DNA from 3 places in the Aneurinibacillus baijiui genome. Region 2 is predicted to be linked to each of the others. Evidence: riboswitches for the same ligand, from Rfam matches in the RefSeq annotation. Region 2 holds a riboswitch; each other region holds the start of a gene.
The links. A riboswitch is a leader RNA that binds a small molecule or an ion and turns the genes downstream of it on or off. The one in region 2 is predicted to bind S-adenosylmethionine.
Positions count from the first base shown of each region.

Region 1 (10,539 bases), on a different contig from region 2:
TGCGAACTATGTGCTCATGGATTACGGTACGGGTGCGGTCATGGCGGTACCGGCCCATGATACACGTGACTTCGCTTTTGCCCGTCAGTATGATCTGCCGATTAAGCGTGTGATCATGCCAGAAGGCGAGGCATTTGATGCGAAGGAGACAATGGAAGAAGCATACAGTGCGGATGGTGTGCTTGTACAGTCTGAATCATTTGACGGAATGCCAAACCGGGAAGCATTGGAGAAAATCGCTACCCAGCTTTCAGAGCAGGGTCAAGGCGGAGCAACTGTCTCCTATCGCCTTCGGGACTGGCTTGTATCCCGTCAGCGCTATTGGGGCGCTCCGATTCCAATTATTTATTGTGATGAGTGCGGTATTGTTCCGGTACCGAAAGAAGACTTACCTGTCATGTTGCCAGAAGACGTCGTGATTGATGGCATGAGCAATCCGCTTGCCAAATCCGACGCATTCGTGAATACAATCTGCCCGTCGTGCGGCGGCCAGGCGCGTCGTGAGACTGATACGATGGATACGTTTATCGATTCATCATGGTACTACCTCCGCTTTACAGATGCAAAGAATGATGACATTCCGTTTGAGTCTGCCAAAGCGAATAAGTGGCTGCCTGTTGATGAATACATTGGTGGTATTGAGCATGCGATTCTGCACCTGCTTTACTCCCGCTTTTTCACCAAGGTATTGTATGACGCGGGCATGGTTAATTTCACGGAGCCGTTCAAGAGCCTCCTGACACAAGGTATGGTATTAAAAGATGGGGCTAAGATGTCCAAATCAAAAGGCAACGTAGTCAGCCCGGATGAAATCATTGCAAAGTATGGCGCTGATACAGGCCGTCTCTTCATTCTGTTCGCTGCCCCACCAGATCGCGATCTGGAATGGAGCGATAGCGGTGTGGAGGGCAGCTACCGTTTCCTTAACCGCGTATGGCGCATGGTAGACAGTCATGCTGACCTAACATACGGACAGCCGCAGATGAACCTATCTGATAGCGCTGCTAAGGATTTGAATCGTACACTGCATGCGACCATTAAAAAAGTAAGTGAAGACATTGGAGAACGCCGTCAGTTTAACACGGCCATCAGCTCGATCATGGAGCTTGTAAACAAAATTTACGCCTATCCACAAGAGGCAGACCGGGGTATGCTTGCTCATGCGATTGAGAGCACAGTGATTCTGCTTGCGCCATTTGCTCCGCATATTACCGAGGAGATGTGGCGGATGCTTGGCCACGAAGACAGCGTGCATCAGCAGAATTGGCCTGCATTTGACGAATCGGCACTTGTGCTTGACGAAGTGGAGATTGTCGTACAAATTAACGGTAAAGTACGCGAGAAAATGGTCATTCCTGCAAATGCAACTAAGCAGGAGATGGAAGCAATCGCGAACGAAAATGAAAAAATTAAAGAACTGACGGCAGGCAAAACAATTCGTAAAGTAATTGCTGTTCCGGGTAAGCTTGTAAATATTGTTGTAGGATAAATGTTATAGAATTTTGATAATTTGCATGCTATACTTTTTAGAAGCTTATGCAGTAGAAAAGGCAAGACGAGATGAGAGTGTATGGAGGAGAGGCAGATGAGAAGAGCGCAGGTTATAATAGCCCTGCTCGCAGTGATGATGTTGGCTTTGGTGGGGTGTGGTCAGAATGCGAAGCAGGAAGCCGCACAGCCGAAGGCGGAGCAGGCAAGCCCGGATAAAAAGGTGAAGGTAGGAATCACACAGATCGTCGAGCATCCGGCGCTTGATTCTATCCGTAAAGGCATTGTCGATCAATTAGCAGACGAAGGGTTCAAGGACAAAGAGACGATGGAATTGGAGTATCTCAACGCTCAAAATGACATGAATAATGTCGCAACGATTGCCCAACAGATGGTAGCGGATAAGAAGGATATTATTATCCCAATTACGACACCATCCGCACAAGCAGTCGCCCAAAAAGCGAAGGATATTCCCGTAGTCTTCTCTGCGGTAACGGATCCGGTTGCAGCCAAGATTGTGCCTGCTCTAGATAAGCCGGCGGAGTATGTAACGGGTACATCTGACGTATCTCCGATGGATAAGCAGGTGCAACTGGTTAAAGAATTCGTTCCGTCTTTAAAAACGCTTGGCGTCATCTATAATACAGGTGAAGTCAATGCGGAAGTCCAGGTCGGCATGATTGAAGAAGCGGCCAAAGCGCTTGGGGTAAAGGTAGAGAAAGCCGGTGTTTCAAGCTCTAATGAGGTGAAACAGCGCGCTGAATCGATTGTTGGCAAAGTAGACGCAATCCTTATCCCGGTCGATAATATGGTTGTCTCTTCTTTCGAGGCACTGCTGACGGTAGCCAAAGCATCAAAAATACCTGTATTCGCATCGGATAGCGATACGGTAAAACGAGGTGCAGTGGCTACCTACGGCATTGATTACTATAAGCTGGGCCGACAAACCGGAGTCATGGCTGCTCGTGTGCTAAAAGGCGAGAAGCCGGGTGCAATCCCGGTAGAAACCCTAAAGGATGTACAATTGATTGTCAATGAAGCTGCAGCGAAAGCCGCCGGCCTATCTGTTCCTGACAAACTAAAAGCCGCCGCTGAAGTCATCAAGTAATCAGAACTGCACCAAAAAACTCCTTCCCTGTTAGTGGAAGGAGTTTTTTTTGTCAGCAAACGATTCTTTTACTTCGAGTACATCCACATCGAATTTACGGTGTGTTGCTTCGATTAGGTGAGTGAATACGTCCCGTGTCTCCCTATCAAGCACGTGCAGTCCAATTCCAGTAACACCACCAGGCACACATACCTTAGCTTGTAAGGTGGGCAGAGAAAAGCGCCCGTCTTCTAAAAGCCGTCCCATACCGATTACCATCTCTGTCATAAGTCTGGTTGCCTCTTTCTCTGTTATGGTGGTCTCCGCAGCAGCGCTGTCGATAAAACGCTGTAGTAGAAAACTGAAGAATGCTGGACCGCAGCTAACAATATCAGAAGAGATGCGCGTTGCTTCTTCTTCAATTTCGATAGGTGTACTAATGTTGGATAACAATGATAGCAGCATCGTGCGATCCTTGTCATGCAGTCGGCTACCGAACGTCACAAGCGAAGCACCGCTGAGCGCTGTATTCGTAATGCTTGGAATCACCCGGGCTACTTTACAGTGGGAATGAGCTTCAAGCTGCCGAATTCCGACAGAGCTTGTAATGGAGAGAACAAGCTTCTCCGGTGTCAAATACGGTGCAATCTCATCAAGCACAGTTCGATATTCCAGTGGCTTGGTACAGAGGAACAGCACGTCCGCCATCTTCGCAACAATCATGTTGGCTCCGGTATCAATTCCGGGATGTTTTTTGACAAGCGTCCGCAGCTTCTCCGGTGTCCGGTTCGAGGCAATGATACGCTCAGGCGGCACGGCACCGGATTCAATAAAGGCTTCAATGAGAATTGTCCCCATACTTCCCGTTCCGATAAAGCCAATCTGCATCCTGATTCCCCCCGGCAATATGATTGATTAATGTGTATGGGGAAGAAAAGGAATTCAGTACACATATTTTTCTACATGTGCTAAAATGGAATTGATTGGTAATTATTTGCATAATTCACGTACCATGTCCGCGGTAACAACCTTGCGGGGAGGCAGGTGGTGGCGTTGGGCCAATTGATTGATCTGGTGTGTGACTTCATTGATTGAATCGACATTCATCTCTTCCCCCTGCTTATATTGTTCGATAGCTTCCTCAATTCTTGATTCCCGCATTGCGTCTAGCTTGCGGTACAGGGTAATGTATTCGGCTTGTTTAGCCGAGTGTGCAGTAATGGCTTCATGAACACTCATAAGTATATCCTCCTTTTTCTTATCACTTTCAGAATGTTTATATGAAAATTATAGGTAATCTGTTGGAAAACCACAAGTAAGGGAGAGAAGGTCGCGTATGCAGTGGTCTTGGAACAAAAAAAAGTGGACTGGTAGTAGTATATGTCTTCTTATTCTTGGTAGTAGTGTTTATTTTTATAACATGGAAAATACACCGCAAGAGCATCCGTTGGCCTTCAGCGAGGCAAAACCGTCTGTACAGGAGGATGCTAGACAGGAACAGCAGAGCGCAGAGGTAAAGCAAAACCCCGATCCAACAAGGCAGACAACGGTTCCTGCTCCTACCACCTTTGTGATTGATGTAAAAGGCGCAGTCGTCTCTCCTGGTGTATATACGTTATCTGCAGATGCAAGGGTCTATCAAGCAATTGGGATGGCAGGCGGCCTTCTGCCCGAAGCGGATGCCAAGCAAGTTAATGGAGCGCAGAAGCTAGTCGATGGTATGATGATCTATATCCCGCTCAAAGGAGAGCAAATATCGCCAGCAGGACATGCGACTCCAGGCTCTGTGACAGGCAGTACACCAGCGGTCGGAACGCAGGGTAAGGAAGAGGCGAAAGTTGATCTTAATACGGCAACAGTAGAACAGCTTCAGACCATACCGGGAATTGGACCGCGCAAGGCTGAGGCGATTGTGCAGTATAGAGAAGAGCATGGCCCGTTCAAAACGATAGATTCGTTAACAGGTGTAGCTGGGATAGGGGCTAAGACAGTAGAGAAAATGCGAGCCGGAATTTTTGTACAATAAAAATTTTCTAATTAAGTTGACAGGTCGGAATAGTGAGCCTATAATAAGAGCAAGAAACGCATACGAAAACATAAGCAACACAGTACAATTTTATAGTATCTCTTATCGAGAGAGGCGGAGGGACTGGCCCGATGAAGCCCGGCAACCGGCATGAAGTGCAAGGTGCTAAATCCAGCAAAGCAGTATGCTTTGGAAGATGAGAGCGATGGTACATACCTGCCTATCCGACCCTCTTCTTCTCAAAGAAGAGGGTTTTTATTTTGGTACCTCGCCCGAAACAAAAAAATTAGGTATTGAGGAGGAAGATTGAAAATGGCAGAAGAACGCACATTCAATTTTGAGACAGTATGCTTACATGGAGGACAAGAGGTGGACCCGACAACGCTATCGCGTGCGGTACCGATTTATCAAACATCGTCCTATGTATTCAAAGACACGGAGCATGCAGCCAACCTGTTTGCACTTAAGGAATTCGGCAATATTTATACACGTATTATGAATCCGACACAGGATACGTTTGAGAATCGGATTGCACAGCTTGAAGGGGGGGTTGGTGCGCTGGCGGTCGCATCCGGTCAGGCGGCGATCACCTTCTCGATCCTTAATATTGCCCATGCGGGAGATGAGGTTGTTGCTTCAAGCAACCTGTATGGCGGAACATACAACCTGTTCGCTCATACTCTGCCAAAGCTTGGCATCACAGTAAAGTTCGTGAATCCAGAAAACACGGATGAAATTCGCGCAGCTATCACGGACAAAACAAAAGCGCTGTACACGGAAACAATTGGCAATCCGCGTACGGATGTCGTTGATCTAGAAGTATTGGCTGGGATTGCACACGAGAATGGAATCCCGTTCATTGTAGACAATACATTCGCAACACCATATTTGTGCCGCCCGATTGAATTCGGTGCTGACATTGTCGTACATTCCGCTACCAAATTCATCGGCGGACACGGAACATCCATCGGTGGTGTAATTGTCGATTCTGGTAAATTTGACTGGAACAATGGCAAATTCCCAGGTCTTACTGAACCAGATCCAAGCTATCATGGTGTCGTATACACAGAGGCGGTTGGAAATCTTGCCTATATTATTAAAGCTCGCGTACAACTGCTGCGTGATCTTGGCGCTGCGGTATCGCCATTTAATTCCTGGCTGTTCCTCCAAGGCTTAGAGACGCTTCATCTGCGTATGGACCGTCATGTGGAGAACGCAAAAAAAGTAGCGCAATACTTGGAAAATCACGAACTGGTAGAATGGGTGAACTACGCGGGGCTTGAGAGCAATCAATACTATGAGCGCGCACAGAAATACTTGCCAAAAGGTGCGGGGTCTATCTTTACCTTTGGGATTAAGGGTGGCTTAGAAGAAGGCAAACGGTTCATTAATAGCTTAAAGCTTCTCTCTCATCTTGCAAACGTCGGCGATGCAAAAACGCTTGTGATTCACCCTGCAAGCACAACGCATCAGCAACTGACCGAAGAACAGCAGGTAGCAGCGGGCGTATCACCGGATATGATCCGTCTCTCCATCGGCATTGAATCTGTCGATGATATTATTGCCGATCTTGAACAGGCACTTAAGGCAAGCCAACTGGCTGCAGTATAATAAAATCAGCAGGAGGAAGGACAGGAGAAGGTAGCCTGTCCTTTTTCTGTTGCAGTAGTGGTTTATCTGATTATCAGTTATCATAATAAGAGATCATGCAAATTGAGGTAGAAGAAAGAGAGGAAGGAGAGGGAGGCAGATGGATACACGCAAGTCTTGGGATGAATACTTTATGGATCTGGCCTATATGGCCGCCACCCGTGCAACATGTCCGCGCCGCCATGTTGGCGCAGTCCTGACACGGAATCGAAAGGTATTGGGTACCGCATACAATGGGAGCCCAAGCGGAGTCGATTCCTGCCTGGATGTTGGCTGTATGCTTCATAATTATTACGAGACGAATACAGATGGAGCGATCATAGAGAAGCAGAAATGTATCCGTACGATTCATGCGGAACAGAATTTACTTCTTTTTACCGATCAGGCGGATCGGCAGGGGGCGGCGGTATATGTCACTGACCAGCCGTGCTGGACATGTGCGAATCTGATTGCTAATAGCGGAATTGCAGAAGTTGTCTATCACCGGGCATATGCCAAAGACTATGAGAAAGTAGCCTGGCTGTTTAAGCAAAAGGAAATCGAGTTTCGCCAAATACAACAATATGCTCCACCGGCCGGTGTCAAGATGGAATTTGTAGAGTAGCATAAATTTTTTTATGAAATACGCAAAAATATGGTATGGATGATGAATAAGGGGGTAAAGATGTAGCAAGAGGATATTATTCTTTCGAACTACGAACGAGGTGATTTCAATGCAACCGAATGTCGCAACGATCCGTGGTGTATGTGATAATTTTCAAGCTCCGCAGGAGAGAACAGATGATGTGTACCGCATTGTAGAAGAGGCCAAGATGCGCCCCGAGATTACGGTGGAAGAGAAGAAGACAATGCAGGGTACATTGCTGCTTGGCTTTTATACCGAACATGGCGTATTCCGCTTGGTTGTACAAGCGGGACTCCCGATTAAAGGGCGACTCTATATAAATGGTATTACCGAAGAGGAAATGGTAATCAATCCACTCATCCGCCTATTCTATGGTTCCGTATATTTAATGGGAGCAAGCGGTATGCTTCGTCTCTATGAAGAAGGTGTAAGCAAGGACATCCACTTCCGTGAAGGTCGCATCTATGAAAATAACGGCCTTGGCGAAGAGACAGAGCTGGCAAACATCCTGGTAGACCAATATATTGACCAGCAAATTGTAGAGGGGCGCATTAATTTCCTGTTGGAGAAGTTGAACGACTGTATGGAGCAGAGAACAGAACCGAATACGCATGTGATTAAGCAAGAGCTGACCGAATTGACGGATCAGTGGAATGAACTGCAGAATTTCTAAAAGGAAAGAGAAATCATCTCTTTCCTTTTTTTTATATTTAATTTGCCTTCTATGATAAAATATAAAGAAAAACAGACCGTGGGGAAAGGGAGGAAAATTAAATGGAAATTGTGCTGCCTAGATTAAATCGGCTGGTACCTTCATTGGAATCAACATTCCATAAGCTGGTGGAGGAGCAGGGGGAATTAAGTGAGGCAATTCTTAGTTGGATGGAGGAGCAGGGAACGCCGCGCGCACGTGAAGCATTAGAAAATGTGGCTGGAGAGCTGCTTGATGTGGCGCAGACATGCATTTCCATGACTTTCGTGCTTGAAGATCTGGCACCGGATATTCGTCTTGAAGAATTAATTGATGACCATCTCTCCAAGCTTTTGCGCAAAGGATATCTGCAGGATGTGGGTGGAGATATTTATATTAATGTGAATGAGGCCGGATTTCGAGAGATGAGTCTGCCTCGTCTTGTAATACCGGGTGTGACGCTTGATAGCACGGTATTGAATATATCGGTTGCGGTAGGACGGTTCGCTCAGTGGATCGGCAAATTCCGCGGAGCAAGTGGCGAAGTACGTATTCATAGCGATGAACAGATTGTGAAGGGATGCGGACTTAATTTGCTCCATATTGCTCAATGCTGCGTTACGATGCTATACATATTAGAAGAGACATTTCTTATGGATACCGGCGCACTCATGCGTGCACATGTGGATAAATTAAAACGGCGCGGATATGTAGGCTGATGATACGACAACGGGCGCTTTTCTTTTATAGTTTGTACATGCTGGGCGGAGTTATTTGCGCTTCTCAGTTTGTTCACAGCGCCCGTCTGGGCCTCAGCATCGCTCTTTTGATTCTTGTAGTAGGGTGCCTACCATGTTGGATGAAGAAAAAGGAGATACCCCGTCTTTTTATTATAATGGGCATCATATGTGCGTGTGCAGGGTTTGGCCGTTATATATGGGTTGAGGCGTATAATGTCAGCATCCTGCCTGAAAAGGGAACGGCCTCCTTTACAGGTCGGATTGAAAGTACGGTTTCCTTTGATGGAGACCGCTGTCGATTTGTTCTGCGCCTTGATTCAATCAATGGAAATATTCTTCCGCGGTCGGAACGGGTACAGACGACGGTATACTTTAAGGATCAGACAACATACGACAATGCAAGAGCGCGTCTCAGATATGGAGCTGGACTTGCAGGGACCATCGAATGGAAAATCCCGGCTCCACCCTCTAACCCGGGAGCCTTCGATTATCCCACATACCTTCACTGGCAGCGTATCCACCGTACAGCCAGCATTGTTGATGGCAAATCGCTGGTCTATCAGAGCGCTTCCCTTAGTTTTGCAAAAGCGATGATCGATACACAGCATTGGCTTGCTGATCGTACATTCCTTCTATACGAGCCAAAATCAGCAGGATTTCTTTCTGGAATGCTGTTAGGAGCGGTAGATGAAATTGATCCGGATCTGTATGCGGCATTTTCTGGCTTAGGCTTGACACATATTATCGCCATCTCGGGTCAGCATATTACGCTTCTGATTGCCGGATTAGTGTGTGTGCTGCGTGTATGCGGGGTGTCGAAGCGTCGTGCATACTTAATCACAGCTCTTCTCCTGCCTTTGTATGTAACAATGAGCGGCTCTAGTGCCTCCGCTCTGCGTGCGCTCATCATGGGTGAACTGGTACTCATAGCGCTGCTTACAGAGCGCATTAAAGATGGTTGGAATGTGTTGGGTGCCGCTTTCTTGCTTATGGTACTATATGATCCGTATTACATTCATAATGTTGGCTTCCAACTTTCTTATCTGGTCACGTTCGGCTTGCTTGTATCCGTTCCACCGCTCACACATAAGCTTTCTGTTGGCCCCATTGCCGTTCGTGGACTTCTTGCGGTTACACTAGCTGCGGCGATTGTATCATTTCCTCTCACAATCTATTACTTCCATTTGTATTCTTTTTTTTCACCGATCATTAATTTTTTGTTTGTTCCTTTCATAAGTATCCTTATTGCACCACTTGCGGCTGTATCGCTGCTCCTTGGCAGCATGCATCCTGCGCTTGGGTTTCTTCCGGCCAAAATAGTAGATTTCCTGCTGCTTCCTACACTAGATTTGCTTGAATGGGTAGAAAAATTGCATGTTTTGCGTACAGCATTCAGTTCGCCTTCCTTATATTGGATGATAGGGTATTTGTGCTGGCTCACCTTCCTTACTGGATGGTTGTATGATAGAATAACCTTTAATTGGAAAGGAATAATCTGCTTTATTCTCTGTCCTATCGTTTTATTTGGTATGCTCTTTTTCCCGCGTCCAAAGGAAGAAGTTACGATTACTTTTCTGGATGTGGGACAAGGAGATGCAATCGTTATAGAGACACCCCGCAGCACTGTGCTCATTGATGGAGGGGGGCCGCCTTTGCGTTTTGGAGAGCAGCCGGGACGTAAGCCGCGCGAGCCTTTTAACCCCGTCAGGTCCATTGTTGTTCCTTTTTTGTATGCCAAAGGGATTGCTTCGCTGGACTTGTTGGTGCTGACGCATGGTGACAATGACCATATTGGAGGTCTTCCTTATTTGCTAGAGCATATGGAAGTTCGCCAAGCGCTTGTCAATGGCCTATCCGCAGAAACATACATAGAAAAAAAAGTGAATGCATTACTCCACCAAAAACGTATTCCTATTGTAGAAGCAAAACAGGGCCAAATCTGGCATGAAGAGCCTGGTATTATCTGGCGGGTACTTAATCCTGCCGCTGCGCTTTCTTCAAGCGAAGGAGATAATGCCCATTCGATCGTTTTACTGCTTGAAGCGTATGGTTCCTCTTTTCTTTTCACGGGAGATTTGGAACAGGGCGGCGAAGAGCGTCTGTTGCGTGACGCAGCTCTTCAGCCCGTCGATGTGTTGAAGGTTGGGCATCATGGAAGCAGAGGCTCGACGTCTCAAGCATGGGCAGACGCGCTTGCGCCAAAGCTTGCGATTATCTCTTCAGGTAAAAAGA
Region 1 covers NZ_JBFTXJ020000006.1:179,850-190,388, forward strand. The annotation lists gene leuS (leucine--tRNA ligase) at 1-1,489, shown strand, start outside; gene AB3351_RS13505 (ABC transporter substrate-binding protein) at 1,586-2,596, shown strand; gene comER (late competence protein ComER) at 2,627-3,463, opposite strand; gene AB3351_RS13515 (DUF2533 family protein) at 3,566-3,814, opposite strand; gene AB3351_RS13520 (helix-hairpin-helix domain-containing protein) at 3,912-4,601, shown strand; SAM riboswitch class I at 4,701-4,804, shown strand; gene AB3351_RS13525 (homocysteine synthase) at 4,914-6,212, shown strand; gene AB3351_RS13530 (deoxycytidylate deaminase) at 6,352-6,855, shown strand; gene AB3351_RS13535 (hypothetical protein) at 6,965-7,549, shown strand; gene AB3351_RS13540 (MazG-like family protein) at 7,651-8,286, shown strand; gene AB3351_RS13545 (DNA internalization-related competence protein ComEC/Rec2) at 8,286-10,539, shown strand, end outside.
Region 1: another riboswitch for S-adenosylmethionine. It lies ahead of AB3351_RS13525 (homocysteine synthase); the one in region 2 lies ahead of AB3351_RS21680 (homoserine dehydrogenase).

Region 2 (10,539 bases):
CGATCCAGGATGGACTCTTGTTTACCTAATTTTTGTATGCATCTTGCTTCTGTTTGAGTACGTCCGCTTCTACAACTTCCATCTCACCTACGCCGCGAATGAGCTTGCGAGCATAGCTCTTTTTCGGCTTCAGAACATTTACCATGTATTCGATGGCAAGCTCAGGATCTACCGTATCGCCGCACGTATAGCAATCCAATGCGGCAAATCCTCGTTCTGGGTACGTATGAATGGAAATATGGCTTTCCGATAACAGAACCAGTACCGTTGCGCCCTGTGGTTCAAATTGCTTCGCTTGCACGGATAAAACCGTTGCTCCACAGGCTTCCGCAGCTTCGACGAGGTGATGCTGCAGATATTCCGCACTGTTCAATTTCTCAAAATCAACACCCCAAGTATCAATCGCAACATGTCTTCCGAAAGTAGAATATTCCATCTTCCGGTCCCCCCTCCTAGCAATTTCATGTTCAAAACTCTCGCTAGGACCTACGTCATTCACTTTATTTCGAGGAGAAACTTCCTTGAGTGAATCCTGGTTCCTATTTTGTTCACAACAAGGAGAATATATCATGTTTCTACAATTTATGCAATGCATTTTTGCTATTTCTTGGAGAATGCTTGTATAGTATTCTACGCTTCTGCTACAAATAACTGATGAGAGAGCTTCTCTAACTGACGATCGACGTCTTCTGTGGACAGATGAGCAGCAAGACGGCCATTGCGGAAATCAAGCAGTTGATCAATCTGTACCCGAAGCCATGCAATCTGGTCCTCCACTCCTCTCGCTTCAAAGAGACGCTGAAGGTCTCCTACCGTATCCCGGTATTCAAATACAAGCGATTGACTATCGCCTTTTTGCTCAATGATTTTCATTACTTTTCCTTCGTTGTAATGATAGATCATCGTATATGACGGATAGACACGGTGGACAACTGCGCTTCCTTTGAAGCGGCGTACAGCTTGTCGCATATGGTTGGCTAATTTCGCATCCCGGATGGTATAGCCGCCCTCAAAGGTATAGGTGGCACCAACCAGTTTAAAGGACAGGGGAATCAGGCGCTCCCTATCAAATAACACGATTTCTTTCTCGCCGTTCTCATACACTCGAACTTCTGATTTAAACTCTCCGGTTTGAAACATTTCGATAAAAGACTGCAGCTGTAATGTGCTTAACTCAAGGACAAGTTTCTTGTATTCGGTGGCTACTCGTTGAGCCATACAAATCTCTCCTATACATTTTTTCCTGCTGCTATTTATTATACCGAAAATCCATAACCATTCTCCAATCGCCTGTGCTATAGAAATAGAGAGTTTTTTATAGTTATAGAGAGATAAACGCTCTATATGGCGATTGATTCTTGCTGACATACGTTATATTATGAAAAATTACATTTTACTTTGTCTCGCGCACATTTTCGCCGTATTTATCCTTTCCACACAAACAAAGCACATATTCACAGCACATGATTATCGAGAAAGGGTCACACCCGCTTCTTCGATAGCGACAGCAAGGCTGTCATCGAGAATCGCACGAAGACGAAGCGAAGCCCCTACATGATCGGCAAACGCCTGCAGCACTTGTCTATCGGCTCCACTAAGTATCGCCGCGATATATGTGCCTTCTTTTGTTTGAAGTGTGTCCACTGCATGCAGAAAGCCGGCTTCCGCAGATAAGAATGAAAGAATCCGTTGCTTTGCTGAATCCTCAGCCTGCTGCGGTACTTCGTACAATGCCACCACCGATGCAACGTGCCGTACATCCTGCGCTTCTTCTTTTACCGTACGCACGTCCCGATCCGGCACAAATGTCGTTTTGCGCACGGCATTCAAAATATCCTCAACCATCGCACTTCCTGTCGGAAGCATACCTGCCCCTTTGCCTGTAAATAATAAATCGCCTACCACATCGCCGCTCACATATACCGCATTGTACTCATTCTTCACGCCAGCTAGTTGATGTCCGTATGGTACGAGTGTCGGAGCAACACGCAGGTCATAGCCGGAACCTCTCTCTTCTGCTGCTGCAAGCAGCTTGATCCGATAGCCAAGCTTTCCGTATAATTCAATCTCTTCTCCTGTAATGGACGTAATACCAATCCGCTCGCTGCCAATGGCCTGTGCATCGACACCAAAGCACAGACGTGCGATGATTTGGATTTTATTGAACGCATCATGTCCCTCCACATCAGCCGTCGGATCGGCTTCTGCAAATCCAAGCGCCTGCGCCTGCGCCAGCACATCATCATATGGTTGCTGTTCTTCTTCCATCTTGGTTAGAATGTAATTGGTCGTTCCATTTAAAATACCGTATATACGTGTAATACGGTTTGCATTCAGCAGTTGGCTGAGCACATTGAGAATCGGGATGCCGCCGCCTACGCTTGCCTCATACAGAAGGGAGACTTGCTGCGCTTCTGCCCTATCATGCAGGTGCGCACCATATGCCGCGATCAATTCCTTATTCGCGGATACGATATGGCACTTACGGCTGATCGCTTCTTCCATATAGCCAAGAGCTGGGTCAAGCCCACCCATCGCATCCACCACAATGTCAGCCCCCCTCTCCCAGATTTCTTCAATGTCTGTCGTAAGTAGATGGTGGGGCACTTCTACTTGCCGCGGCTTCTTACGATCACGCACCAATACACCTACCACTTCAAAGCGTGCGCCTGTCTGCCTCTCAATCCGTTGTGCATGTGTACGCAGAATCGTCACAATGCCGGACCCCACTGTTCCCAGCCCAAGTAGAGCAATCTTCCATGTCTTCATCTATGTTTCCTCCTCTGTTTTTTGTTTTCGCTTATGTATAATGCCATATAAAAAAACCCTCTTCCGGAGAAGAGGGTTGGATGCATAATGTACCAGGTCCTCCTCTCATCTGCCAAAGCATCAACTATGCTTTGATGGAATTAGCACCTTTCAGGCAGCGCCTGCGGTTGCTGAAGCTTCATCGGGCCATATCCCTCCGCTTCTCTAGATAAGAGTGTCTTACTGTTATTCATTTGTTTGAATTGTAAATTATCCTACCTTGTTTTCTTAGAAATGTCAAACTTAAACTCAACCTTATCATCTGAACCAGGCAAGGATCTGGTCTATGAGATTCTTTAGGAACGTGAGAATTTCCTGTACCAGTGACTTGGCTTCCGGGTTACTATTCAGAAAATCCTGTACCTGCCCTTTATAGCTAGAAATCTGATCCAATGCTTTGTTCCAGTCGATATTAAGGTCTTGAATTTTGCGCAGAATGCTTACCAGTGATTCAATTTCAGCATCAGAGAGCTGAAGGCCCATCTGATTGGCTACGTTGCGGATCATCTCACGCAATTGATCATCCGTCATATTGCCGGTTTGCTTGGCAAGCTCGGCTTTCAGACGGGTCAAAAGTTCAGCCGCCTTCTCCTTATCACCGATTTGCTCCCCGATTTTTGCGGTGGTGACCATTTCTTCATTAGCGACTTTTTTCTGATTCTCATCAATCTTGGTGCCTGTAACCGTCTCATACGCTTTCATGATACCGGTCAACGCCGCCGTGCCGGATACACGGAATGGCGCATCAATCTTTACATTCGCATCCTTTACACCAGCAGTCGCCAGTGCATTCTCATACATGGCCTTGCTGACCCAAGTTATATTGTTTGTTTCTACATGAATGCCTTGGCCCGGCTCTGCAAGCTGAATCATTGCCGATGAAAGGGCTCGGCTCCCAATTACACTTTTGCTCAACAGACCGTCAAGATATTTATGTTCCTCTTGATTCGTTACAGTAAGCTCCTGGGCATTGCTCGGCGCTCCAAAACGACTTTGAATTTGTTGTTTCTGTGTCGATGTCAAATCTTTACCGTATGTTACGATGGTATCTCCTGGCGCTGCGTCCGCATATGCGGTCGCTGTCGTTAGAAGAAAAAGAAGCAGGGCTAAAAACAGCTTCCTCACTTCCGTCACTCCTCCCCAATGAAAAAATAGCTTGTGCATTATGAATGTATTCCCCTCACGCCAGAACAGAACACGCCCGGCGCACAATGCACCTTTGGCAGCATGTGGGGGCATTCACATCTTCTGATTATAGCACAGGAAGGAAAAGAAGAAAGAACCTTATTCCTATGCAGCCCGCATCATCGAATGCGAACAGCTGTACCTGTGGCAACACACAGCATCATGCCCTCACGCAGCGTTTCAAAATCAAGGTCGACGCCGATGATCGCATTCGCTCCGAGGCGACGTGCTTTTTCTTTCATTTCCTGCATCGCAATCTCTCTTCCTTCAGCCAGCTTATTCTCATAAGCGCCGCTTCTGCCGCCCACGATGTCTGTAATACCTGCTAGAAAGTCCCGGACGACGTTTGCCCCCATAATCGCTTCGCCTGATACAATATCAAGGTACTCTTCAATTTCTTTTCCTTGCAGCGTACTGGTCGTTGTTACAATCATATTCGATCCCTCCGTATTATATAGATGGTATTCATTGGCTTCTCATTTTACTTACGTGGAAACAAAACAAAAGGTTGCGTCCACTTCAAAGACCAACGCTCCTTTTGGCTGCCTGCTGCAATTGTTTGCGCTGCTTTTCAAAATCAGCCGCAGGCATCGGCTTACTAAAATAATAGCCCTGTACTTCATCGCAATGTTGGCGCTGCAGAAAATGAAGCTGCTCTACATCTTCTACACCTTCAGCGATTACTTCAAGCCCGAGATTATGCGCCATGGAAATAATCGTTTCCACAATACTTGCATCATTTGGGTCCGTCATAATATCGCGCACAAACGACTGGTCTATTTTCAGCCGATGGATGGCGAACTTTTTTAAATAATTGAGCGAGCTATACCCTGTTCCAAAATCATCAATACTGATCTGTACACCTAGTTCATGCAGCTGCTTCAGTGTCGGGATAGCATAGTCGACATCCATGGTCATCGTCTCGGTAATCTCTAATTCCAGACAGGAGGCATCCAGCTCTGTCTCCTCTAGAATACACCGCACTGTATCAACTAAGTTCGATGTAAGGAATTGCTGCATGGATAGATTGACAGCCACCCGGAATTTCGGCATTCCCGAACGCTGCCAGCGTTTATTCTGCATACATGCCTCGCGGAGCACCCATTCACCTATCGGCACAATCAATCCCGTCTCTTCCGCTATCGGGATAAACGTATGAGGGGGAACCAAGCCGAATTCAGGATGATGCCATCTGATCAGCGCTTCAAGCCCGCGTATGCTTCCTGTTCGCACATCTATTTGCGGTTGATAATGCAGGATAAACTCTTTATTTTTTAACGCTCGATGCATCGACGTCTCTAATAGGATGCGCTCGTGCGGTTTTTTGTACATACTCTCGGCAAAAAAAACATACTTGTTTTTTCCGTTCTCTTTCGCACAGTACATCGCCGTATCGGCATGTATCAGCAGTGTTTCTACATCCGTTCCATCCTGCGGATATACGGCCACCCCCATGCTTGCTGTAATATGAAACTCGTAGCCGCTCATATTAAACGGCTCTTTAAATACATGAAGCAAGCGATCAGCAATACAAGCAATATCCGCTTCTTTTTCAATATGAGGCAGCAGCAGAATAAATTCATCACCGCTCATTCGCGCGACGATTCCCTGTGAGGTAAGCTGATTTTGCAGCCGTATTCCCACTTCCTTCAGCAGCCTGTCGCCATTGGAGTGGCCGAGCGTATCATTTATAAGCTTAAACCGATCAAGATCAATAAACAGCACCGCCATCTGTTTTTGCTGCTGCTCCGCTTCGCCAATACAGTCAAGAACCTTGTACTTAAAATAGCGGCGGTTCGGCAAAGCCGTAAGTTCATCATGATATGCTAAATAATTGTACTTTGCTTCTGCTTCATATCGTTCAGTTATATTGCGAAACTGTCCAAAGGCACCAATCACGCGTTTATGCTGATCATGAATGGGGAGGGCATCAAATAAACACACAAATCGCTCCGATGTTTCCTTAGCATGTAAAACGATTTCAACATCTTCATATTTCTTATCATGGACAACCACATCGGAGATATATTGACCAATCGCCTCAATTTGTTCCACGTTTCTTCCGACGATCTCACAGTACCTAACTCCTGTCATTCGTTCAGCAAATTGATTAAACTCCGTCACTTTTCCTTCTCGGTCCGTAACAATAATACCGTTGCGTGCGCTATCCATCATGATATGGTGCATCATATCCAACTGACGATTCTGCCTACGCAGCTGCAGTTCCCGTTCAATAGAACCCACAACCGTTGACAGCATTGTCAATAGAAGCTCATTCTGTGCAGATATGGTTGTCATGATCGTAACCGTACCCAACAGCCGCTCCCTATCCATATAACGAAATGGGACGGTATAACATGCGTTTTCATATAGAAACTCTTGATAATGATCATCACCTACCAACTGAATCGGGCGATTCTCGCGCAGGGCTAAAGCGACAGCGTTAGTTCCAATCGCTTCTTCTGTACACTGCATTCCAACCTGTATGCCCTGGCTGGAAATCAATGATTGAATGGCTTGATCTCCTTCAATATGAAGAATAAAACCTCTTTCATCAGTAACGATGAAAAGAATAGGTGCATCTTGTAGCATATGTGTCATCTGTTGGAAAAACTGCTGAACCACAGACAGGATTTCCTCATATTCCGCTTGTTTCCTTGTCAATTCTGCGCGGCTCATCATTGGAGAAAAACAAACGGTTCTAGCATGTGCTTCCACCTTCCGGCATCTCTCCCAAGATTCTATAATATAAGATGGTTTCTTTTTTTTCTCAAACATTCCATTTCCTTTCTTCTCTCTGATGATAATGAAAATCAATCTAAACCCCTACTCTTTTCATTATATCTTTCGATTCAGTCCATGTAATGCATAATCATTAATTTATTGCCATTTCCTCCATAAAATACTACAAAGGATATAGCATCCACATGGCAAACGACAAAAAAACAAGCAGAAGCCGAACAAAATCTGCCCGACTCCTGCTTGTTTTCGTTATAACGTTCTCTTCTTCACGCAAATCGCATCCTGCTCCACATCTACAGAGATGTGCTTGACATCCTCTTCCTCAATCACCACATCTGCGATACCATCTTCTACGTACTGCTGGATCATTCGACGCAGCGGCCGAGCACCAAAGGACGGATCATAGCCGAGTTCAGCCAACTTTTCCTTTGCCTCTTCTGTTACGGTGATGTCCATTCCCTGCTCTTTCAAATTCATTACGACATCTTGCAGCATCAAATCAACAATGTGCAGTAAATCCTCTTTGCCGAGCTGACGGAAGGAAACCACGCCATCGAACCGGTTCAGAAATTCAGGTCGGAAATACGATGCAAGAGAAGCCATGACGTCAGTCTCCTGCGGTGCGTTCTCTGCGCCAAATCCTACCGTAATCTTCTTCTCTGTTACACCTGCATTGCTTGTGGCAATAATGACTGTGTCTTTAAAGGCTACGGTGCGTCCCTGACTATCGGTTAAGCGTCCATCCTCAAGGATTTGCAGGAACATATTCTGCACATCCGGGTGCGCCTTCTCAATCTCATCGAGCAGAATAATGCTGTATGGGTTGCGGCGGACACGCTCAGTCAGTTGTCCCGCTTCCTCGTGACCCACATAACCCGGAGGAGAACCAATTAGTTTGGAAACGGAATGCTTCTCCATATATTCACTCATATCAAGCCGAATCATGGACTCTTTCGTACCGAACAACTCTTCTGCAAGGACCTTTGTCAGCTCTGTTTTACCAACACCGGTTGGTCCGACAAACAGGAAAGAGGCAATCGGGCGATTTTTCGGCTTCAATCCGGCACGGCTGCGGCGGATCGCTTTTGCCACCTGGCTAACCGCGTGAGACTGGCCGATGACTTTGCTCTCTAGCTTTTGCGCCAGATGCTTCATTTTTTGCTGCTCATCGCTCTGCAGCTTCTTCACAGGAATGCCTGTCTTACGTTCAATGATTGCCTGAATGTCTTCTACTGTCACAGCCGCTTGCTGCTTATTGTCCTCCATCTCATCAAGCTGCGCCAGCAGATGGTTCTCTTCATCCCGCAGACGAGCAGCGCGTTCATACTCCTCTTTGGCTGTCGCTTCCTTCTTCTCCTCGCTCACTTGCGCAAGTCGCGCCCGCATCTCTTCTGTCGTCTTTCCTGAGGTGCGAAGATTCACTTTTGAGCCTGCTTCATCAAGCAGATCTATTGCTTTATCCGGCAGGAAGCGGTCCTGAATATAACGATGTGACAGTTCCACGCAGGCACGGATCACTTCATCAGAGTAGGACACTTGATGATAGGACTCATATTTTACGCGCAGACCCTGTAGAATCTGCAGCGCTTCCTCTACGGTCGGCTCCTTGACCATCACCGGCTGGAACCGGCGCTCAAGCGCGGCGTCTTTTTCGATGGTTCGATATTCTTTGAGCGTCGTGGCTCCGATTACCTGCAGTTCTCCGCGGGCGAGCGCAGGTTTTAGTATGTTGCCTGCATCCATGGAGCCTTCGGCTGACCCCGCACCGACCAGCAGATGAATTTCGTCGATAAACAAGATGACATTCTTTCGACCTTGCAACTCTGCAATAATCTGCTTCATCTTCTCTTCAAATTGGCCGCGGATGCCGGTACCTGCGACAAGGGAAGCCACATCCAGCAGGTAGACCACTTTTCCCTTCAACTTAGCAGGGACTTGTCCTTCCGCGATTTTTAATGCCAAGCCTTCTGCAATCGCGGTCTTCCCAACACCCGGTTCTCCAATCAATACCGGATTGTTCTTATTGCGGCGGTTAAGAATTTCAATAACGCGCTCAATCTCTTCATCACGGCCAATCACCGGGTCGATAAGTCCAGCTTTTGCCGCATCGCTGACATTGCGTCCTACATCATCGAGAATTCCACCGTCCTGTCCATGGGATTGCGACTTCAGATTTCCTTGGGTCATGGACGGATCTTCCGGCATTCCTTGACCTTTGAAGAATTGATCAAATCCAGAAACGTTCGGGAATACACCTGATGGCATCCCTGTTCCTGCTTTACTTCCGAGTTTTGTATAGCACTCATGGCACAGGTATAACTTATGCACATGCTGTTGTTGTTGAATGTTCAAGAATACATTTGCTTGTTTTTGGTGGCATCGTTGACAAAGCATACATCATACCTCCTCTATTTATCGTCATTTTGACTTTGACTTTCTTTGATCTATTATCATTATACTTTGACCTTATCTGACTTTCAATAGAAAAATAAATAAAAATATACTCATACTATTCTGTTATTTCACGTTTGTTAATGGGGTTCATCCTGCTACCACTTGTCCGCAGTCCATTTTCTTATGGATGTAAGGCAGCAAAAAAGCGGAGAGCCGCCATACAGGCATCTCCCCGCTTTTCTTATTTTACGTCCGTTTTTTGTAGCTGCTGCCGCAACTCTTCTACGCTTGTCACAGGCGCCTGGCAGGCAAAATTCTCACATACGTATGCAGTGGCCCGACCATCCTGTACGGTCTTATCCGCCAACATCGGTGCAAGTGAGCGAGCTTTTTCTCGTATCTCGTCTGTTACTACGGATACGACAGCGTTTGGCATGTAATGGTTCCGTACTTCTCGGACCATCTTCTCGGCCGCTTCTCGGTTCGGTGCCGCAATCACGATTTCTTGTGCCGGACCAAATAAAAATTGCACCGCCAACATAAAGTACGCATGGGCCTGCGGATGAAGCGCCGCATCACCTGCGAGCGCCTCCATATGCGCGTCTGCCATACGTACGATCTCCTCCTGACCCGTAAGACGGGAGAGACGAAGGAGATTCAATGCGGCTACAGAATTGCCGGACGGCATCGCGCCATCATACAACTCCTTCGGACGCATAAACAGCTCTTCACTGTCGCTTCCATAAAAATAAAACGCACCGTCTGTCTCATCCCAAAACAATTCGATCTGACGCTGCTGCAGCTCCAACGCATAAGCCAGATAATCCAGCTCAAAGGTCGCTTCATACAGTTCAAGCAAGCCCCAGATCATAAACGCATAATCATCCAAATAACCGAGGAACGCAGTATCGCCGTCCCGGTACCTCGCCATCAAGCGTCCATCTGTCCGCTGCAGCTTGTTTTGTATGAACTGGGTGGCCTTCGCGGCCGCTTCCGTATACATCGACTCATCAAGCACGACCGCACCGCGCGCCAAAGCGGCGATCATCAGTCCATTCCAGGCGGTAAGGATCTTATCATCCTTATGCGGATGGATGCGCTTCTCCCGTGCGTCAAATAATTTTCCTCGGCACTTTTCGATAAACGATTTCAGTTCGCCATGCGTCATGCCTTCTCCCTGTACCGCTTCGGCAAGTGATTTATGGACAAGGTTCGGAATGCTGGTGCTATGTTCAAAATTGCCGTAATCCATGATGTCATAGATACGGTTGAAACGGGCGCCGTCTTCTTCACCAAGAATGGCATGTACTTCTTCCGGCCGCCATACATAGAACTTGCCCTCTTCCCCTTCTGAATCCGCATCTTCCGCCGAATAGAAGCCGCCTTCCGCATCCGTCATATCCCGCAGCA
Region 2 covers NZ_JBFTXJ020000018.1:48,315-58,853, forward strand. The annotation lists gene speD (adenosylmethionine decarboxylase) at 26-436, opposite strand; gene AB3351_RS21675 (non-ribosomal peptide synthetase module) at 631-1,218, opposite strand; gene AB3351_RS21680 (homoserine dehydrogenase) at 1,468-2,769, opposite strand; SAM riboswitch class I at 2,872-2,984, opposite strand; gene AB3351_RS21685 (DUF1002 domain-containing protein) at 3,067-3,972, opposite strand; gene AB3351_RS21690 (YbjQ family protein) at 4,113-4,427, opposite strand; gene AB3351_RS21695 (putative bifunctional diguanylate cyclase/phosphodiesterase) at 4,513-6,711, opposite strand; gene AB3351_RS21700 (ATP-dependent Clp protease ATP-binding subunit) at 6,985-9,129, opposite strand; gene AB3351_RS21705 (thioredoxin domain-containing protein) at 9,371-10,539, opposite strand, start outside.

Region 3 (10,539 bases), on a different contig from region 2:
CGACGAATGCATATGGATATTTTATTATAATATCACCATGTATCGTAATGAGCGCATATAGGCCATCCTTCACCTTCACTACTGCTTTTCCCCTATGGAAATCGGTTGCCTCCTTATAAATCGGAGGAATTGCTTCCCTGCCGGCAGTATCTAGGTATCCGTAGCGAAACTCGCTGTCCTGAAAGACCGCCCGCCCCTCGTGATAGGGAGCGATATAGGAATACAGCTTCGTCGTTAGCATATCCCCCTGTTCATTGATTACGGCAAAGCCATCCTTCACATTCACGATAGCCAATCCTTCAGTAAACGGGCTGATATATTCATATTTTGGTTCTATAACAAATGCCCCGGATGAATTAATGACACCTGATCTTCCTTTTTCCTCTACAACCGCTAATCCGTTTGCCTGAAACGGGTTGGCATAGCTATATGTTGGCGCAATGAAAAAACGCCCCTCTGCATCAATATAGCCCCAGTTCGTTCCCCCTATTTGCTTTATTGAAGCCGGGTACAAGGCCGTCTGTCTTGTATGCTGCTTCTCCATTGCTTGTTTCTTCAACGCAAGCCACGCAGCAGGCGGCGGATACGATGGTGAGAGTGCGAGACCAGCCTGAATGGAGAGAAGCGCCTGTTCAGGCATGCCGGCTTTAAGCTGTGCATCCGCAAGATAATAGCGATAAAACGCTGCCTTCGGCTCCTCCCGTACTCTTTGCTCATAATAGGCGGCAACTTTTTTAAAATAGTATGGATAGACATCTGTGGCAGGCGTCCATTTGCCATCCTGATAGCGATATATCTTTACCTTATATGCTCTACCCGTATCATGCTGCCACAAGGCTATTTCAGCGCGCCCATCTCTTCCCTCCTTTCCTGGCATATCCTCTACTTCAATCTGGCTGTAGAATAGATCACCGGGGACTTTCTTCCACCCTTGGTCGGTGTATGTACATACTACAAGTTCCGACCATATGGCTCCCCGCTGCCATCCAATAATAAGGTCACTTTTTGATGGACTTGTGATCTTGGCTGCCCCCAGGTAAGAAATCGCATATCCGCTGCCTTCTACTGTAGCTGATTTGTGCCAGGCATGGTTATCGTAGCGTAAAATCATGACATATGGATGCCCGCTCCATATATAACCCGCCGCCACTTCCTTTGCACCACTCCCAGCAAAATCAGCAAGCACAACCGCCGGTTTTGGCAAAGGCCCATCAAGCATTGCTAGCGTAGAACCCGGGGGCAAATAACGCCGGACTAACGCCTTGATTTGTGTATCCTGCTGCATTCTCCCACTTCCCTTCTGCATCAAGCTCCATCTACAGTATATGAGCGGACCCGAATAAAAAAGCACCGGATGAGAAGAAGCTTTCTCATCCGGTGCCTGCTAGGCGTACAGATTATCCACTTATTTTACTACTTTAAATTCGTGAATCAACACTTCAAGTGCCTGTGCCATAGATGACAGCGATGCAGCGGCCTGCCGCATGTCATTCATATTGGCCAACTGTCCTTGTGAAGAAGCTGCCACCTGTTTTGTACTAGCAGCAGATTCCTTCGCAATGCGTGCCATCTCCTCAACAGAAGCGCTAACTTGTTCTGTGCTTGCAGACATCTCTTCTGATACAGCAGACATCTCTTGGATTTGACTCGTAATGCTCTCAATCGCTGTCATGATCTGTTCGAAGATGCTGCCAACCTGATGAATGGTCGCAATCCCATCCCCTACGTTCATCTTGCTCTCCTCCATCGAGTGCACCGCTTGAGCCGTATTGGATTGGATTTGCTCGATTAGCGCCTGTATTTTCGCAGCCGAACTTCCCGTCTGATCAGCCAGCTTTCGAATTTCATCGGCAACAACCGCAAATCCCCGGCCCGCCTCACCAGCTCGAGCCGCTTCGATAGCCGCATTTAATGCGAGCAGATTAGTCTGTGCCGATACTTCGGTAATCAATTGAAGAATACCACCTGCTTCCTCCGAATCTCGTTGCAGTGTCTGAATCGCCGATGCCGTCTCATCGGTCACCGTGCGAATTGACTCCATCTGCCTGATTGCCTGCTGCACAGAGCCGTTGCTTGTCCGAACTTGATTCGTAATATCGCTAGACGCCTCTGCAATCGAGGAGGAAGCTTCCGCTACACGCTGAATTCCAAGCGCCATTTCTTCCATCGCCCGAGCACTTTCATCCGCACTCTGCTCCTGCACGATTGAGCCGCTGGCAACCTCCTGTACCGCCCGTACAATCTCATCAGCTGCATGCACACCCTGATCGGTGCTGCGCTGTAGCTGTGCCGCCGATGCGGACACCGTGGTTGCATGATCTTTCATTCTCTCGATCATAGCTTTCATATTCTCTTTAATACCAATAAGCGATACAGCAAGCTCGCCAACCTCATCCTTGCGCACAAGATCCCGCTCAGGCACTTCGAATGTAAAATCCCCATCTGCCATTTGCTTGCAGTAGGAAGCAGCGGTCGTAATCGGCCGCACTACGGCACGTACAATGAAATGCAGAAGAATCGCCAGGATGATTGTCCCGATCAGCGCCATACTTAAACTCAACAGCATCATACCATTGGCCGAAGCAAGCACTTCATTCAATGGAACTGCGATAACATAGGACCACGGTGTAGCTGTGCTGCCAACCGCAATCGGTTCAGTTACTTTGTACAGTTCGCTTTTCGTTGTTGGTGAATAGTCAAGGATAGTATAGGCCGTACCTGTTTTTACCGCATTTTTTAGCTGCTCCACATTTTGCAGACCTTTTAACTCTGTCACATTTTTTCCGATATTCTCTTTCGTTGGGTGCGCCACAAATGTTGCGTTATTTGAAAGAATGACGCCAAATCCGCTATCATAGAGCTTGATCTTGCTATTCATCTCCTGAAAATAATCAAGTGACAAATCCACCCCAATAACTCCTACAAATGTATCGTTGATAGTCAGCGGAACGATTAACGAAGTCATCAATACATTCTTGCCGTTGATTTCATACATATACGGGTCCATAATCGTTTCTTTCCCCGTTTTCTTCGGCAGCATATAAAAATCATGTGTTCCTTCCTTCATATTTTCCGTATTCTCAACACCCGCACGCTCTATCCCATTCCCATTACGCGCCCAGAAGGATACAAAGCGTCCCGTTTTGTCATAGGCTTGAGAATATGCAGTCTGCACTGTTTTATCGCCAAACACATTGGGTTCGGTAACAATCCAGGTCCCAAGAAATGTCCCATGCTTCTCTGTCATATTCTTCAATATCACATCATATGTGGCAGGAGAGTAATTACCTGTCTTAACCATAGATTCGAATGTAGCGGCAAGACTGTGAGCCGCATTCAGAGGTGTCTGTAACTCATTCGAGATGCTGTTGGCTTGCTCTTTGGCAAAAGATGCGGTAATCTTCTTTGCTTCCTCTTCCGCTTTATTCTTTGATAGAACGGAAACCGTCCCAATGATTGATGCAAACATTAAAATAACGATGCCAAGAATAGCAAGAAAAACACGCGTATGGATCTTCATGATCGCCTCTCCTTATATAAGTATATTTACATAGTCTATATTTACTAAAAATCATACAAAAAGAAAGAAGAAGAAGCAAGATACACAAGAAAAAAGTCCTGATTATTATTAATCAGGACTTAGCAAGCATAAACTAGTTGATTTTCTTTTCTATTAGAAGACCGGAACAACGGCTCCTTTGTATTTCTCTTCAATAAATTTCTTCACATCATCGGATTTTAATACCTCGATCAGCTTTTTAATATCTTCTCGGCCTTCATCGCCCGTACGTACACTGATGATATTAGCATGCTGCTTTGCTGCATCGGACTCCTTTTTCTCCATAGCAATGGCAGTATCCGGCGCAAGTCCGCCTTCCATTGCATAGTTACCGTTGATTACAGCGTAATCTACTTCATTCACTGCACGAGCAAGCATTGCAGCCTGCATTTCTTTTACCTGGATGTTTTTTGGATTTTCGACAATGTCTTGTTTTGTAATGCTATTAAGCTCTTTATTCGGCGTCAGTTTAATCCAGCCCTGTGTTTCAAGCAATTTCAGCGCACGTGCACTGTTTGTCACATCGTCCGGAATCGCAATCACTGCGCCCTGCTTTGGCTCTACTCCTTTTTCTTTACCAGGGTAGAGACCCATCGGCTCGAAGTGGATACCATCAAGCGCTGCAATATGTGTACCGTGCTTTTTATTGAACTGCTCCATATACGGAACCGTTTGGAAATAGTTCGCATCTAGCTGCTTATCTTCAAGCGCTGTATTTGGCAGGACATAATCATCAAACACTTTTACTTCCATCTCAATGCCCTGTTCTTTCAGCTTTTCCTTTACATGGTCTAAGATTTCCGCATGCGGCACAGCGCTTGCACCTACTTTAATTTTCTTCGGTTCCTGTGCTGTCCCTCCATTTGCTGCTTTTTCTTCTTTTTGCCCGCATGCAGCCAAAAGTCCAATGCTCAATACAACAAGCAGTGCCACCAACCATTTCTTCATTATGAATCCCCTCTTTCATCTTTTTGTCTTTGGTATGTACCCATCGCGAAATTCCAACAAAAAATGGCCTCTTAAGATAAGAGGCCATCGGATACACAATAGGGTCCGTTCGACCTCTTATCTTTCAGAACTACAGTTCTGCTGGAATTGGCACCATTACACAGCAATATGCCGGTACGGTTGCCGAGGCTTCATCGGGCCAGTCCCTCCGCCTCTCTTGATAAGAGTCATTGTTTATTCAATTGCTTGCTTTTTATCTTAATATTATTAAACTCATTCGTCAACTATGTTTTAGAAACTTTTTTCTCTTCTTATTTTTCCGACCATAGCAGCATGTAATTTATAGGTCCACCTACTACAAAACACGAACATTTTTCCGTTGTTTTATTCGATGCGCATTTAACCATTGAATAATGTTCGTGTTTTACTTACAATCTTGTTAGTGCTACATGAACTTTGAGGAGGACGCACATGGTTAACTATGCCGATCTTGTTGAATTGGGCAAGCTGATCCGCCACCTAGAGCAAGGCATAACAGAAGCTTCACTCAATATTCTCACATATGAGCATCGCGAAGAAATCGCCCGCAATCTTATCACAGGTCTACTTGGGCAAGCAGATAAACATGCGATGAAGATTGAAGCCAGCTCAGGAGAGTATACGAATGAAATCGCTGTCTTACAGGTGGGTAAGAATAAATATAGACTTGAAAAAGATCATCAAGATGTATTTATTAGCAAAATAAATCACTACAACTGCCGAATTGTACCAGGTACACACGGTATTCTCGTCTATCACATAGATTACCCTGGCGTGATCCGCGACGTGTCGCGCATCCTCGCCACACATCATATTAATATCTCTAGCATGAAAGTATCACGTGAGCAAAAAGGGAAAAACGCGCTGCTCGTCTCCTTAACCGATGAACATATCGATGCGGAGGTAATGGATACGATTACGCGCCTGCCCCAGATTACAAACGTGGTGGCGCTGCGTCCTTTAGAACATGATGATTATTCTGCTTAGAAAACAGGAGGCTATACGATGAAGTATCGCTCTGTATTTGATATTATCGGACCGGTTATGATCGGTCCTTCCAGCTCTCATACAGCCGGCGCAGCCCGGATTGGCCTGATCGCAAGAAATCTGTTCGGGAATCAGCCGACGAAGGCGGAGATTACCTTTTACGGTTCATTCGCCAAAACATACAAAGGCCATGGAACGGAAATTGCGATTGTAGGCGGCATCCTCGGATTCGATACATTCGATCAGCGTATCACCGATTCGCTGGCTATTGCAAAGGATCTGAATGTGGAGATTACGATCCGTACGTCCGATGATATACCGAATCATCCTAATACGGCCCGCCTTGTTCTTTATGACAAAACCCGTGCTCTTGAAGTGTGCGGGATTTCCATCGGCGGTGGCAAGGTAGAACTGACCGAAGTTGACGGCTTTTCCGTACGTTTGACCGGGGATATGCCTACCCTTCTCGTCTGGCATGAAGACCGCTACGGCTTGGTCGCCTCCGTATCAGAGGTGCTCGCAGCACATAAACTAAACATCGGGTACATGGAAATGGCACGCAAATCCAAAGGAGCCGAAGCGCTTATGGTTATTGAAACCGATCAATCTGGAGCAGATGAAATCAAGCAGGACATCTGTGCGCTTCCTCATATTAATCGCGTGTCTAGCATTCCCGCCCTGTAACAACATGGAGAAGGAAGTGATGTAGGATGTCTTTTCGTACCATTGCAGAACTGGTGGAGCGCTGCACCACTGAGAATAAATCCATTGCCGAGGTTATGATCGAGACAGAATGCGACATGTCCGGCAAAAGCCGCACAGATGTACTAGCAATGATGACACGTAATCTAGATGTTATGGAAGAAGCCGTACAACGCGGCATTAAGGAAGCGGATCGCTCACATACGGGACTAACCGGTGGCGATGCGGTATTATTGCAGACTTATCTGCAGGAGAAAAAACCGCTGTCAGGCACACTTTTGCTTGATGCTGTCAGCAAGTCGGTGGCGACGAATGAAGTCAATGCCAAGATGGGTACAATCTGCGCCACACCGACGGCTGGTGCCTGCGGCATTGTCCCGGGTACACTATTCGCTGTAGCCCCGAAGCTTAATGCAAGCCGCGAGCAAATGGTCAACTATTTGTTTACGGCAGGCGCTATCGGCTTTGTCATTGCCAATAACGCATTCATCTCCGGAGCAGCAGGTGGATGCCAGGCTGAAGTCGGATCTGCAACCGGCATGGCCGCTGCCGCCATCGTAGAAATGGCAGGAGGCTCACCGGAGCAATCGGCACAAGCTGTGGCGATCGCGCTTAAAAACATGCTGGGTCTGGTCTGTGATCCGGTAGCAGGTCTAGTGGAGGTTCCCTGCGTGAAGCGAAATGCCATGGGAGCTTCTAACGCTATGGTCGCGGCTGATATGGCGCTTGCAGGAATCAAAAGTGCGATTCCAACAGATGAGGTCATTGAAGCGATGTACCGCATCGGCTGCGCAATGCCGAATACGTTAAAAGAAACAGCGCTCGGCGGGCTTGCCGCTACACCGACCGGACGCGAGCTGGAACGAAAAATCTTTGGAGAGAACACCAAGTAAGACAATATTCTTGAAACCTTGCCAGCATATAACCGTATAAGGAAAACGACACCACTTACAACCTCGGAAAGGAGTCTACAATGACGGAGCTTATTCTTGCCTTTGTAGAAATCCTAAAAGGACTTTCGTATTTTGGATTGATGCTGGCATTAACATTCGAATTCGTTCCGGCCGAACTCGTACTGCCCTTGGCCGGATACTGGGTTTATCAGGGAGAGATGAATTATTGGCTTGCCGTGCTGGCAGGAACTATCGGCGGCACCCTTGGCCCACTTACGCTGTACGCTGTCGGACGTTATGGCGGGCGCCCCTTCATCCTGCGGTATGGGAAATATCTTTTCATCCGCGAGCAGCAGGTGGAAAAGGCCGATCGCTTTTTTCATAAGTACGGGCCGGGCGTTGCTTTCTTTGCCCGCTTTCTTCCCGGTGTCCGCACGTTGATTTCAATTCCGTGTGGCATGGCCAAAATGAATGTATGGCAATTCTCTGTGTATACCTTTGCCGCTACGCTGCCCATTACGGCCGTCTATGTATACGCAGGCTATGCTTTCGGCCCCCACTATAAACAAGCGGCAGCCGCTGTGCAGGAATATTCGCCCTTTATCATCGGCGGGGTCCTGCTGCTGCTTATCGGCTATGTCTTAGTCATAAACAGACGTGCTGCGTACAACCTTGAGAGATAACACAGCTCTTCTCAACCCTCAGAAGCCAGCCCCGACTCTTTTTCATCAAGAGCCGTGGGCTGGCTTTTGATTATATCCACAGCGCACGTATACATCCCTTTCAATTTCCATGTACAACCTGTATGTTTTTTTTGTTAAGGTTACTCTATATCATTACATAACCTGCTTGATCGTATTTATTTTATTGCCGAAAGGAGTCTTCGTCTTGAAATCGAAGCATATGACCACACATGCGGTTCATGCAAGCGCACGTCTTCCGGTGTCGAACGATTCTGAATCGATGCCCATTTATCAGACTTCTGTTTTTACATTTCGTGATCTCACCCACTTAGAGAGCTATTTTGAGGGGCAGAATGATAGTTATCTATACTCGCGAAATGGCAATCCGAATACAGCCGCCTTCGAACAAGCAGCTGCTGTGCTCGAAGGTGCAGAAGCCGGTGTTGCCACATCTTCCGGCATGGCTGCCATCCTTTGCGCTATCTTAACTTTCGTCAAGGCCGGAGATCATATCCTCTGCTCAGATGAGATCTATGGTGCAACCGCCTCGCTTCTCGAAACGGAACTAACCCGCCTTGGGACTAGCATAACTTTTGCTTCGTTTCATTCTGCGGCATCCATTGAACAGGCAATGACGAGTGCGACCCGTCTACTTCTGACAGAAGTCATCACCAATCCCCTCATCAGTGTCATCGATATACCCATGGTCGCAGACATCGCACACCGACATGGCGCGAAGCTGGTTGTAGACAATACATTTACTTCTCCTTATGTCGTACAACCGCTACCAATGGGAGCGGATCTTGTCGTCCACAGCGCCACCAAATATTTAAACGGGCATAATGACGTAACTGCCGGTGTTGTCGTAGGCCCAAGCGATATCATTGAGGTTACACGGCAGCGCATGGTACTCACCGGATGCAGTCTGGGACCGTTTGAAGCGTGGTTGGCTCAGCGAGGAATGAAAACTTTTGCCCTTCGTATGCGGCAGCATTTAGCCAACGCGGAAAAGGTAGCCGCCTATCTGGATTCTCATCCAGCCATTCAAACCGTCTACCACCCTTCTCTTCTCACGCACGAAACGGCGGCGGTCGCCCGTAGGATCGGTCTGCATGGAAGCGGAGCTATGATGAGCTTTCGCGTTACGGATGACATCAAAAAATTGGATGCGTTTTTTCATGCGCTGCAGTTCATCACAATCGCTCCCTCGCTTGCCGGTGTAGCAACCACATTGTCTCACCCGCTTAAGACTTCACACCGTTCGCTGTCAAAAGAGCGGCAGCAGGCACTGGGCATTTCTATGGGGCTGCTTCGCCTATCTGTTGGAATTGAGGAAGCGGAGGATATCATAGAAGATCTAGAGAAAGGACTGCATTTCCTATTATGAATCTTGATGATTACGTCGGTAAAACCGTCACCGTTATATATGCCTCTCCCTCAGGAGAGAGATCTAGCACTGGCTATGTCCTATCCTCGAATGATCGAATGGCGCTCACTTTGCAATGCGACGATGACACGATTGTTATTGCCTGTTATCGCATTTTGTCTGTTCACGCAGAAAAGGGATAAGGCTTTACGCCTTATCCCTTGCATTTTCTAATGTCTTTATTCTTCTTGGCGCAGGCGTGCGTCAAGCACGAACGTACCAAAGGGGATAATGGATGCGACAAGAGCACCTATAACCCGTCCAATTGACCAGCGCAGCTTCGACCATACTTCAGCAACAGAAGCAATATAGAGCACAAATAAAATACCGTGCAAGGCACCCACGATAGTCACAAATATAGGAATGTCAGCAAAATACTTCAACGGCATAGCAATGCCAAGAAGGAGAAGAAAGGAAATACCTTCAACCAATCCGATCACACGTAAACGTCCAATGGGCGTTCGTAACAATGTCTGCACCTCCAAAAATCATCCATATTCAATATATTACTATTTTGCACTTCACTCTCCTATACTATAAACCAAAACAAGATAAACATGTGAGAAATAGTGTTTTGTTCAAAATACGTTCATTTTCTTTCGCACGATCTATAGAAATTGGACGCAAAAACGCCCGTAACAGACCGAAGTATGATACGGACGCTTGACCCAGTATGTATCAATTAACGTAAGTATACTCGCTACACAACGCGCCTGCACCGGAAACTGGAAGTAATGGCGGATCACCTGACGCACCATCCGTTGAACTGCTTGTTTCCATGTTAGAGAAAATCTAGGCCGCTTTTGTGTCCGCGCAAGATAAAATCGTCGAGGACATCTACTGAATTCCTCAATATGGTCACCTGCTAAGGTTGTAACAGAGTTATAAGGCTGTTTTTCGGTCATCAGGCACTCCTCCATACTTTACGCTTGCTTCACTCCGATGGCTTCAGCGATCTGGCGTCCGAACGATTTGCACCGCTCAATATCTTCACCGCTCGGATCGAATTCAATCTTTAATCCTTCCGCTGCCAAAGTGCCTCCCTGGCCCGCAATAAGTGCCTCAAGCACATCTACCGCACCACAAAAAATCGGATAGGACGTATCACCGGAACCGAATACGGCCAGCGTCTTCCCCGTCAGATCAAGCTCTGACAGATCGTCATAAAAATCAAGGAACTCATCTGGAAGTTCTCCATCTCCCCATGTATACGCCCCTAATACAACACCATCGTAGTTAGCTATTTCATCAGTCCGGGCATCGAATACTTCCTTCTTGACAACATCCATACCCGAGAGCTGC
Region 3 covers NZ_JBFTXJ020000002.1:139,049-149,587, reverse strand. The annotation lists gene AB3351_RS03940 (WG repeat-containing protein) at 1-1,285, opposite strand, end outside; gene AB3351_RS03935 (methyl-accepting chemotaxis protein) at 1,406-3,520, opposite strand; gene AB3351_RS03930 (MetQ/NlpA family ABC transporter substrate-binding protein) at 3,674-4,507, opposite strand; SAM riboswitch class I at 4,622-4,734, opposite strand; gene AB3351_RS03925 (ACT domain-containing protein) at 4,979-5,533, shown strand; gene sdaAB (L-serine ammonia-lyase, iron-sulfur-dependent subunit beta) at 5,552-6,217, shown strand; gene sdaAA (L-serine ammonia-lyase, iron-sulfur-dependent, subunit alpha) at 6,244-7,128, shown strand; gene AB3351_RS03910 (DedA family protein) at 7,209-7,811, shown strand; gene AB3351_RS03905 (trans-sulfuration enzyme family protein) at 8,017-9,198, shown strand; gene AB3351_RS03900 (DUF3817 domain-containing protein) at 9,417-9,707, opposite strand; gene AB3351_RS03895 (flavodoxin) at 10,161-10,539, opposite strand, start outside.
Region 3: another riboswitch for S-adenosylmethionine. It lies ahead of AB3351_RS03930 (MetQ/NlpA family ABC transporter substrate-binding protein); the one in region 2 lies ahead of AB3351_RS21680 (homoserine dehydrogenase).